3 regions of the Microbacterium sp. ARD31 genome follow, and region 3 is predicted to be linked to each of the others. Evidence: riboswitches for the same ligand, from Rfam matches in the RefSeq annotation. Region 3 holds a riboswitch; each other region holds the start of a gene.

Region 1 (3,267 bases), on a different contig from region 3:
GGAGACCTTGTCGTAGCCGGTGACCTCCGCGAGCCACGACTCGAGGTCGTCGACGAGCTCGCGGTAGCCGGTGGCGTCCTGGGCCGGGGCGAACGGGTGCAGGTCGGCGAACCCGGGCAGGCTGACCGGCTCCATCTCGGTGGTCGCGTTGAGCTTCATGGTGCACGAACCGAGCGGGATCATGCCGCGGTCCAGTGCGTAGTCGCGGCCCGAGAGCTTGTGCAGGTAGCGCAGCATCTGGGTCTCGCTGTGGTGGGCGTGGAAGACCTCGTGGGTGAGGAAGTCCGTCGTGCGGTGCAGCTCCTCGGGCAGCCCGCTTGCCGGGGCCTCGTCCACGGCGGCGACCCCGAAGGAGCGCAGCACCGCGGCGACGGTCGACGCCGAGGTGCGCTCGCTGGTCGAGAGGCCGACGTGGTCGTCGTCGATCAGGCGCAGGTGCAGTCCCATGGTGCGCGCAGCCGCGACGACGTCGCCGGCGCGGCCCGGCACCGCCACGGTCAGCGTGTCGAACCAGGTGTCGTTGACGACCTCCACTCCCCCGGCCCGCAGGGCAGCCGCGATGCGGGAGGCGTGGTCGTGGGTGCGCTGCGCGATCCGGCGCAGGCCCTCGGGGCCGTGGTAGACGGCGTACATCGAGGCGACGACGGCGAGCAGCACCTGCGCCGTGCAGATGTTGGAGGTCGCCTTGTCGCGGCGGATGTGCTGCTCGCGGGTCTGGAGCGCGAGGCGGTACGCCGGACGGCCCTCGGCGTCCACCGAGACGCCCACGAGCCGGCCGGGCAGGTGCCGCTCGAGGCCGGCCGAGACGGACATGAACCCGGCGTGCGGTCCGCCGTAGAAGAGGGGTACGCCGAAGCGCTGGGACGAGCCGACGACGACGTCGGCGCCGAACGTGCCCGGGGCCTCCAGCAGGGCCAGGGCGAGCATGTCGGCCGACACCACGGCCAGCGCGCCGCGCTCGTGGGCCGCCTCGATCACGGGACGGGGGTCGGCCACGGCACCCGAGGCGCCGGGGTACTGGACGAGGACGCCGCACAGGTCGCCCTCGGGGAGGCCGGCGGCCAGGTCGGCGACCACCACCTCGATGCCCATCCCCTCCGCGCGCGTGCGGACCACGTCGATGGTCTGCGGCAGGGCGTCGGCGTCGATCACGAAGGGGCCGGCCGCGGTGCGCTGCGCACGGCGCACGAGCGTCATCGCCTCGGCGGCGGCGGTGCCCTCGTCGAGGAGCGAGGCGTTGGCGGTGGGCAGGCCGGTCAGGTCGGCGACCACGGTCTGGAAGTTCAGCAGCGCCTCGAGGCGGCCCTGGGAGATCTCCGGCTGGTACGGCGTGTACGCGGTGTACCAGGAGGGGTCCTCCAGCACGTTGCGGCGGATCACCGGGGGCGTGATCGTGCCGTGGTAGCCCAGGCCGATCATCGCCTCGGCCGGGCGGTTCTGCGAGGCCAGCGTGCGCAGCGCGCGGGCGGTGGCCTCCTCGTCGAGCGGGTCCGGCAGGTCGAGGGCCGCAGCCGTGCGGATCCCCCCGGGGACGGCGGCCGCCATCAGCGACTCGAGCGACTCGTGGCCCACGGCGGCGAGCATGTGCGCGATCGCGGCGTCGTCAGGGCCGATGTGCCGGGGCACGAACTCCCCCAGGGCGCTGGCGTCGGTCACCGACGCGGGGCCGGTCGCGGGACCGGTCGAGGGGCTGGAGGTGGCGTCCGTCACGGAGTCTCCCAGAGGTCACTGGCTGGACCTCCCCCTCTGTCGGCCAGGAGGCCTCCAGAGTGCCAACCCGCACGGTCCTGGTGCCTGAGAGGTTCCGGGGAGGAATTGCCCCTTCGGCGCACCGGCCCGGCCTCACGACCGGGCGCGACGACTCTCCCGTGCGGGATGTCGGCACCACGAGTTTAGCGATACGCAACACAAATGGGCGAAGCCGCCCGGTGTCGCGGGCGGCTTCGTCGGAGGATCGTGCGGTGGGAGTGGTCTGTCAGCCGGTCTGGCGGGCGGCGCGCCGCGCGGCCAGCTCGTCGCCGGCGACCGGGGCGGCGGGCTCCTCGGCGGCACGCTCGCTCGGGAGCTCGGCCAGGGTGCCCTCGATCTCGCGCCAGACCCCGCCGATCGCGATGCCGAAGACACCCTGACCACCCTGGAGGAGGTCGATGACCTCGTCGTTGCTGGTGCACTCGTAGACCGAGGCGCCGTCGCTCATCAAGGTCACGCGGGTCAGGTCGTCGGTGCCGCGCTGGCGCAGGTGGGCGGTCGCGGTGCGGATCTGCTGCAGCGAGATGCCGGCGTCGAGCAGCCGCTTGACCACCTTGAGGATGAGGATGTCGCGGAAGGAGTAGAGCCGCTGCGAGCCGGAGCCGGCGGCACCGCGCACGCTGGGCTCGACCAGACCGGTGCGGGCCCAGTAGTCGAGCTGGCGGTAGGTGATGCCGGCGGCGTTGCACGCGGTGGGACCGCGGTAGCCGGTGTCGCTGGGCAGCGGCGAGACGTCGTCGTCGAAGAGCAGGCCCTGCTCCTCGGCGAGCTCGGCGGCCTCCGCCGCAGCGGTGATCTGGGCGGCGTCCGCGCCCTGGTCGTTCTCGTTGCTACCCACAGCGACCCTCCAGGTCAGTTCCTCCGTTGTGCGGTAACTCCTGGGGGGAAGGATCCACTGGGGCGTCCCGCGGACGGGGCAACCACAGCGGTGGAGTTACAACGAAGACAGTTCACGGTAAGCCCGTCGCTCCGGCTTGTCCATCCACGCCCGCGGCGTGTCGCAACCCTCAACCTCAACCTGAGGGTGAGTGTTGGCGCTGGGGTCAGTGGGACTCGAAGTCGTCCGGCGAGACGTGGTCGAGGAACTCGCGGAAGCGCTCGACCTCGTCCTCCTGCTCGGCCGGCACGGCGAGCCCGGCCTCCTCGAGCACCGACTCCGCGCACACGATCCGGGTGCCGGTGCGCAGGGCGAGCGCGATGGAGTCGGACGGGCGGGCGCCCACCTCGGCGCCGCCGTCGAAGACGAGCTGGGCGTAGAAGATGCCCTCCTGCATGTCGACGATGCGCACCTCGTCGAGGCGCTGCCCGGTGGCGGCGAGCACGTCGCGCATCAGGTCGTGCGTCAGGGGGCGCGGTGGGGTGACGCCCTGCTGGGCGAAGGCGATGGCCGTGGCCTCGACCGCTCCGATCCAGATCGGCAGGTAGCGCTCCCCCGTCACCTCGCGCAGCAGCACGATGGGCTGGTTGGAAGGCATCTCGACACGGACACCCACGACGTCCATTTCCCGCATGTCCCCA
Region 2 (3,267 bases), on a different contig from region 3:
ACAGGCGGCCGGCCAACGCGCGGTCGAGGAACGCCGCGGCATCCGTCCCTTCGATGCGGAGCTCGGCCATGTGCGAGATGTCGAAGATCCCCGCCGCACGGCGCACCGCGTGGTGCTCGGCGAGGTCCGACGTGTAGCGGACGGGCATGAGCCAGCCGCCGAAGTCGGTGAAGGACGCGCCGAGCCGCTCGTGCAGCTCGTGCAGCGGCGATCGCCGCGGCTCGGTCGTGGTCTCGGTCATGCCGTCTCCGCTCAACATTCCACGACGCTGACCGCGAGGCCGCCGAGCGCCGTCTCCTTGTACTTGCTGCTCATGTCCCGCCCCGTCTCGCGCATGGTCACGATGACCTCGTCGAGCGACACGCGGTGGGTGCCGTCGCCCCACAGCGCCATCTTGGCGGCGTTGATCGCCTTCGCCGCGGCGATCGCGTTACGTTCGATGCACGGGATCTGCACGAGACCGCCGATCGGGTCGCACGTGAGGCCGAGGTTGTGCTCCATTGCGATCTCGGCGGCGTTCTCGACCTGCCGGGGCGTTCCGCCGAGGACCTCGGCGAGTCCGGCAGCCGCCATCGACGACGCGGACCCGACCTCCCCCTGGCAGCCGACCTCGGCGCCCGAGATCGAGGCGCGCGCCTTGTAGAGGACGCCGATCGCGGCGGCCGTCAGCAGGAACGGCACGACGACCTCTTCGCGGGGGCGCGCCGGCGCGGCGTAGTGGGTCGCGTAGTGGAGCACGGCGGGGATGATGCCCGCCGCGCCGTTCGTGGGGGCCGTGACGATCCGTCCGCCGGACGCGTTCTCCTCGTTGACGGCGAGGGCCACGAAGTTGACCCATTCCTGCCAGAGCGCGGGATCGTCGCCGGTCGGGTCGTCGCGCCGCAGGCGCGCGTGCCAGGCCGGAGCCCGCCGCGGCACGCGCAGGCCGCCCGGCAGCATCCCCTCGCGCGCCGCCCCGGAGGCGACGCTGTCGACCATGACGTCGGCGAGGTGGAGGATGCCGGAGACGATGTCGTCGTCGGTGCGGGAGACCCGCTCGTTGCGCCGCTGGACCTCGGCCATCGAAAAGCCCTCGCGCTCGCAGTGGGCCAGGAGCTCCGCCGCCGTCTCGAACGGGAACGGCACGGGCGCCGCATCCGCCGTGCCGGCAGCCTCGCCGTCGCGGACGATGAACCCGCCGCCGATCGAGTAGTAGACGGCCTCGTCGAGGAGCACATCGTCCTCGTCCCACGCCTGCAGCCGCAGTCCGTTCGTGTGCGCGGGCAGGATTGTCAGCGGGTGCAGGACGATGTCGTCCTCGCACAGCGGCACGTCGCCCGTGCCGCCCAGCCGGACGCGACGCGCCTCGGCGATCGCGGCAGTGCGCTCCTCGACTTCGGCCGGGAGGACCTCCTCCGGCTGCAGCCCCTCGAGTCCCAGCAGCACGGCGGTCAGCGTGCCGTGGCCACGTCCCGTCGCCGCGAGGGAGCCGTACAGGTCGACCCGCACCCGCGCGGCACGGTCCGCGTCGATGCGCGAGACGAAGTCGGCGGCCGCGCGCATCGGACCCACCGTGTGCGAGCTCGACGGCCCGATGCCCACGGTGAACAGGTCGAAGACGCCGATGCTCAGGGACATCGTGTCGACCCGGCGGAGGGGTGAGGTGAGGGGAACAACGGAACTCCTGACGGCGCAGCGGGATGCGGGTGAGTTCCTCCCCCTCTGTCATCGGCCTGAGAGATTTCGCGGGCGATGCCCGCTTGCCCCGTCGGCGGGCACCACGAGGGTGCCGCTTTTCAGAGTGACCATGTCGGCTCGGTACGGGGGCCTGAGAGATTCCGGGGAGGGATTGCTCCTTCGGCAGCCACGAGGGCTTCTCCCGAGCAGACGCGATGGTCCGGTGTGCGGTTGTGAGCGCGAGCCTATCACCGGGGCCCGCCGCGCCGATACGGCCCGGTCAGTCCGTCGTGCAGGCGCCGGAGGAGACGGTCGCGTCGCCCGGCGAGACCTGGAGCGCGGGGCGCAGTTCGGCGGTCGTCATGGCGTACCCGCGGGTCGCGTCATCCTGGCCGCGGGCGAAGACCACACCCGCCACCTCGCCGTCCTCGGTGAGGAGGGGACCGCCCGAGTTGCCCGGACGCACGTTCGCCTCGAGGGCGTAGATCTCGCGCGGCTGCGAGCTGTCCTCGTAGATGTCGGAGACGACGGCGCTGCCGACCGAGAGGACGTAGGCGGCACTGCTCGTGAAGGGACCGCCCAGCGGGTAGCCCTGGACCGCGACGGGGGTCCCCGCCGCGACCGGGTCGACGATCTCGAGCGGTGCCGCGTCGAGGCCGTCGACGCTGATGACGGCGAGGTCGTCGATGGGGTCGAAGTAGACGATGCGGCCCTCCTCGGCATCCCGTCCCGGCAGTTCGACCAGCGGCTCGTCGACACCGGCGACGACGTGGGCGTTCGTGACGACGAGATCGGGCGCGGCGACGAACCCCGACCCGGTGAGCGACGCACCGCACGCGTAGGCGTTGCCGCTGATGCGGGCGACGGATGCCGCGGCCCGCTCGAGCGCGGGATCGTCCAGCGAGACGGGGGGCGCCGTCGGCTCCACCTCGGGCGCCAGGAGCTCCCCGACGCGCGGGATGCCCTCGTCGACGATGAAGCCGCGGAACTCGGCGAGCGCGGAATCGACCGCCGGCGGGGTGAGGGCGTCGAGGGCGCCCAGGACGCGGGAGGACGCGACGGCGGGGGCGACCACCGGCATCCCGGAGCCGACGATCGCGCCGCTCGTGAGCAGCAGCACGACGGCGGCCGCGGCGGTGTTCACGACGCCGCCGAGGATGCGGTCGAGCGGGGCGAGCCGCGCGCGGTCGACGCCGCGGCGGAGGCGTCTGCCGACGGCCGTCCCGAGCGCGGCGAGGAGGGCCACGATGCCGAGGGCGATGATCGCCAGCACGAGGCTGCGGTACTCCCAGCCCGTGAAGGCGGGCGCGATGACGGGGGTGAGCCACACGGCGACGACGGCGCCGAGAACGATGCCGACGAGCGTGCCGGCGGTGGCCACGAGACCCCGCAGGAGTCCGCCGAACAGCGCGGCGATGAGCACGAGCACGACGATGATGTCGACGACGAGCACGGCGGGCCTCCCTTGACGAGTCCGCCCGGGAGAGCCGGCGGTTCCTCCCGATCAGCGTAGGCCGCCGCTGCTGGGAAATCGGTTCGTGTTGCGGTTCTGGTCATATCGACTCTAAGATCGACCTCGGCAGTTAAGGTCACCATGACAAGAACAACCTC
Region 3 (3,267 bases):
CCGCACCCCCCTCCGCGGCTTCGAGCGCCTCCTCGGCGGCGCCGCGAGCGTCGTCATCGCCGCGCTCGCCGCCTCGTTCGTCGGGCAGGGACTCGTCGCGACTGGGATGCCGGTGGTGGCGCCCGCGATCGGCTCATCGACGGTGCTGCGCACGATCGACTCGCTGACCCCCCGGCCCGTGCAGACCACGCTCGCGCAGCTGCGGGCCGCCGTCCTCGACGAGGGCATTCCACGACTGGGCGGTCTCCTCGCCCCCGAGACCGAGACCGGACCCCTGCCGGCCATCGCGCTGGATTCACCGCGTCTCGAGGCCGCAGCGGCCTCGGTCGGACTGATCTCGGGCGTGGCGTACGCCTGCGGGACGAGCTCCACGGGCAGCGGGTTCGTCGCGGCTCCCGACCTCGTCGTGACCAACGCGCACGTCGTGGCAGGGGTCGACGCACCGGTGGTCGAGCTCCCCGGCCGCGCCGCCCGCGAGGGCCGCGTGGTCTACTTCGATCCGGTCGACGACCTCGCTGTCATCGAGATCGACGATCTGGATGCGGCCGCTCTCGGCATCACCGAACCGCTGGAGCCGGGTGCGTCGGCGGTCGTGCAGGGCTACCCGTACGGCGGCCCGTTCTCGTCGGGCCCCGCCCGCGTCCTGTCCGCCACCTCGGCGCCCGTGCCGGACATCTACGAGGACGCCAGCGCCCCACGCGAGATCTACGCGCTGCAGGCGCAGGTCGTGCCGGGCAACTCCGGCGGCCCGCTGCTGACCACCGACGGCGACGTCGCCGGCGTGGTGTTCGCGCGGGCGGACGACGGCCGCGAGGTCGGCTACGCGATGACGACGGCCGAGCTGCTGCCCGTCCTCGCCCAGGCGGATGCGTTCGAGCAGCCGGTGTCCACGGGCGCCTGCACGTCGTGACGGTCGGGGGCGCTATGCTGGCCCCGCAACTGAACAGCAACAGAACCGGCTCGATGACCTCTGCGGGAGAGCCCCGGCACTACGCCGGGCACCGAAGGAGCAAGCCTCCCCGCCAATCTCTCAGGTACGCGTACCGCTGAGGTCGGGCCACTCTGGAAAGAGATGTCTTCGACATCCGCCGACGGTGAAAGCACCGGCATCCCCTTGACGAACGGATGCCGATGCGAAACTCTCAGGCCCATGACAGAGGGGGAGTTCGATAGGCGCGGACCCGCGCCTGCCCGACCGACGGGAGAACTCATGCCAGACCCTCGCTCCACGCCGCTGCGTGGGCGCCACGAAGCGCTCGGCGCCTCGTTCACGGACTTCGGCGGCTGGCTCATGCCGGTGCGCTACTCGTCCGACCTGGCCGAGCACAAGGCCGTCCGCGAGAGCGCGGGACTGTTCGACATCTCGCACATGGCGGAGTTCCTCGTCACCGGCACGCACGCCGGGGCGTATCTCGACTACGCGCTCGCCGGCCGGCTCTCGGCGCTCGCCGAGGGCAGGGCGAAGTACTCGCTCGTGCTGGCGGCCGACGGCGGCATCATCGACGACGTGATCGTCTACCGCCTCGCCGACGACCGCTACCTCGTCATCGCCAACGCGGGCAATCGCGACGCGGTCGCCGAAGCCCTCGCCGAGCGGGTGGCGATGTTCCCGCCGCCGCCGCCCCTCACCGGCCAGGACGGGTCGTTCGCGTTCATCCCCGGCACGCATGCCCGCGTCGAGGACGTCTCGGATGGCTACGGCCTGCTCGCCGTGCAGGGTCCGGCGGCACGGGCGGTCCTCGAGGCGACGCCCGAGCTGACGGGGTGGCAGCGACCGCTCGCAGACGTGCCGTACTACGCCACGACCAGCGCGTCGTTCGACGAGACCGGTGTGCTCGTGTGCCGCACCGGCTACACCGGCGAGGACGGCTTCGAGCTGCTCGTGCCCGTCACCCGTGCCGAGGCGCTCTGGGACGCCCTGCTCCGCGCCGGCGAACCGCTCGGGCTGGTGCCGGCGGGCCTGGCCGCGCGCGACACCCTGCGCCTCGAGGCCGGCATGCCGCTCTACGGCCACGAGCTGACGCGCGACATCGCCCCCGCCCAGGCGGGCCTGGGCCGGGTCGTCGTGACGGACAAGGACGACTTCGTCGGCAAGGCCGCGCTCGCCGGGCGCGACCTCACGGACGCGCCCGTCCTCGTCGGGCTCGTCGCCGAGGGGCGCCGAGCCGGACGCGCCGGGTACGGCGTCTTCGACGGGGACGCGCCGGACGCGTCGCGCGTCGGCGAGGTCACCTCCGGCGCGCTCAGCCCGACCCTCGGCCACCCCATCGCCATGGCCTTCGTCGCCCCCGCGGCATCCGCCGCCGGCACCGTGCTGTATCTCGACGTGCGCGGAACCCGCATCCCCGCGACCGTGACCGCCCCGCCTTTCTACCGGAGGAAGAAGTGACCGATCTCAACAGCCTCAAGTACACCGCTGAGCACGAGTGGGTGGCCCTCGACGGCACCACCGCCACGGTCGGCATCACCGACTACGCCGCCGACAAGCTCGGCGACGTGGTGTTCGTGGAGCTCCCGTCCACCGGATCGGCCGTCACGGCGGGCGAGGTGTGCGGCGAGATCGAGTCGACGAAGTCCGTCGGCGAACTGTACGCACCGCTCACCGGCGAGGTCGCCGAGACGAACGACGCCGCCGTCGACGACCCTTCGCTGGTGAACTCGTCTCCCTACGGGGACGGGTGGCTGCTGAAGATCACCGTCGACCCGACCGCGGTGGAGGGTCTCATGGATCGTGCCGCCTACGTCGAACTCACCGGCGGGGACGCGTGAGCGGGCCCGGATCGGTCGCGGGCGGCACCTTCGCCGCCCGGCACATCGGCCTCGACGCCGACGCGCAGCGCGTCATGCTCGACGCCCTCGGCTACGAAGACGTCGACGCCCTCGTGCGACGCGCCGTTCCGGCATCCATCCAGGTGGACGCCCGCTCGACGAGCGACATCCCGGCCGCCGCGACCGAGGCCGAGGCCCTCGCCGAGCTGCGCGCGCTCGCCTCGCAGAACCGCGTCGCCCGGCCGATGATCGGGCTGGGCTACTACGACACGTTCACCCCGTCGGTGATCGCGCGGAACGTGCTCGAGAACCCGTCGTGGTACACCGCCTACACCCCGTACCAGCCCGAGATATCGCAGGGGCGGCTCGAGGCGCTCATCAACTTCCAGACGATGGTGACCGATCTCACCGGACTCGCCACGGCCAACGCGTCGATGCTCGACGAGTCGACGGCCGTCGTCGAGGGGATGCTGGTGGCCCGCCGTGCATCGAAGGCGG

The links. Region 3 has a riboswitch for glycine ahead of Q9S36_RS07300 (glycine cleavage system aminomethyltransferase GcvT). Riboswitches for the same ligand answer to the same signal wherever they lie in the genome.
Region 1: it holds a riboswitch for glycine, as region 3 does, so the genes downstream of both, gcvP (aminomethyl-transferring glycine dehydrogenase) here and Q9S36_RS07300 (glycine cleavage system aminomethyltransferase GcvT) in region 3, are expected to answer to the same signal.
Region 2: it holds a riboswitch for glycine, as region 3 does, so the genes downstream of both, Q9S36_RS03660 (L-serine ammonia-lyase) here and Q9S36_RS07300 (glycine cleavage system aminomethyltransferase GcvT) in region 3, are expected to answer to the same signal.

The regions. Positions count from the first base shown of each region.
Region 1 covers NZ_JAUZVE010000057.1:29,207-32,473, reverse strand. Annotated here, with positions in the region: gene gcvP (aminomethyl-transferring glycine dehydrogenase) at 1-1,656, opposite strand, end outside; glycine riboswitch at 1,773-1,879, opposite strand; gene Q9S36_RS45280 (MerR family transcriptional regulator) at 1,976-2,545, opposite strand; gene Q9S36_RS45275 (bifunctional nuclease family protein) at 2,793-3,260, opposite strand.
Region 2 covers NZ_JAUZVE010000001.1:716,508-719,774, forward strand. Annotated here, with positions in the region: gene gcvT (glycine cleavage system aminomethyltransferase GcvT) at 1-241, opposite strand, end outside; gene Q9S36_RS03660 (L-serine ammonia-lyase) at 253-1,617, opposite strand; glycine riboswitch at 1,692-1,785, opposite strand; glycine riboswitch at 1,786-1,871, opposite strand; gene Q9S36_RS03665 (MarP family serine protease) at 1,937-3,109, opposite strand; gene Q9S36_RS03670 (NrtR DNA-binding winged helix domain-containing protein) at 3,251-3,267, shown strand, end outside.
Region 3 covers NZ_JAUZVE010000002.1:124,401-127,667, reverse strand. Annotated here, with positions in the region: gene Q9S36_RS07305 (MarP family serine protease) at 1-910, shown strand, start outside; glycine riboswitch at 964-1,056, shown strand; gene Q9S36_RS07300 (glycine cleavage system aminomethyltransferase GcvT) at 1,211-2,389, shown strand; gene gcvH (glycine cleavage system protein GcvH) at 2,386-2,769, shown strand; gene gcvP (aminomethyl-transferring glycine dehydrogenase) at 2,844-3,267, shown strand, end outside.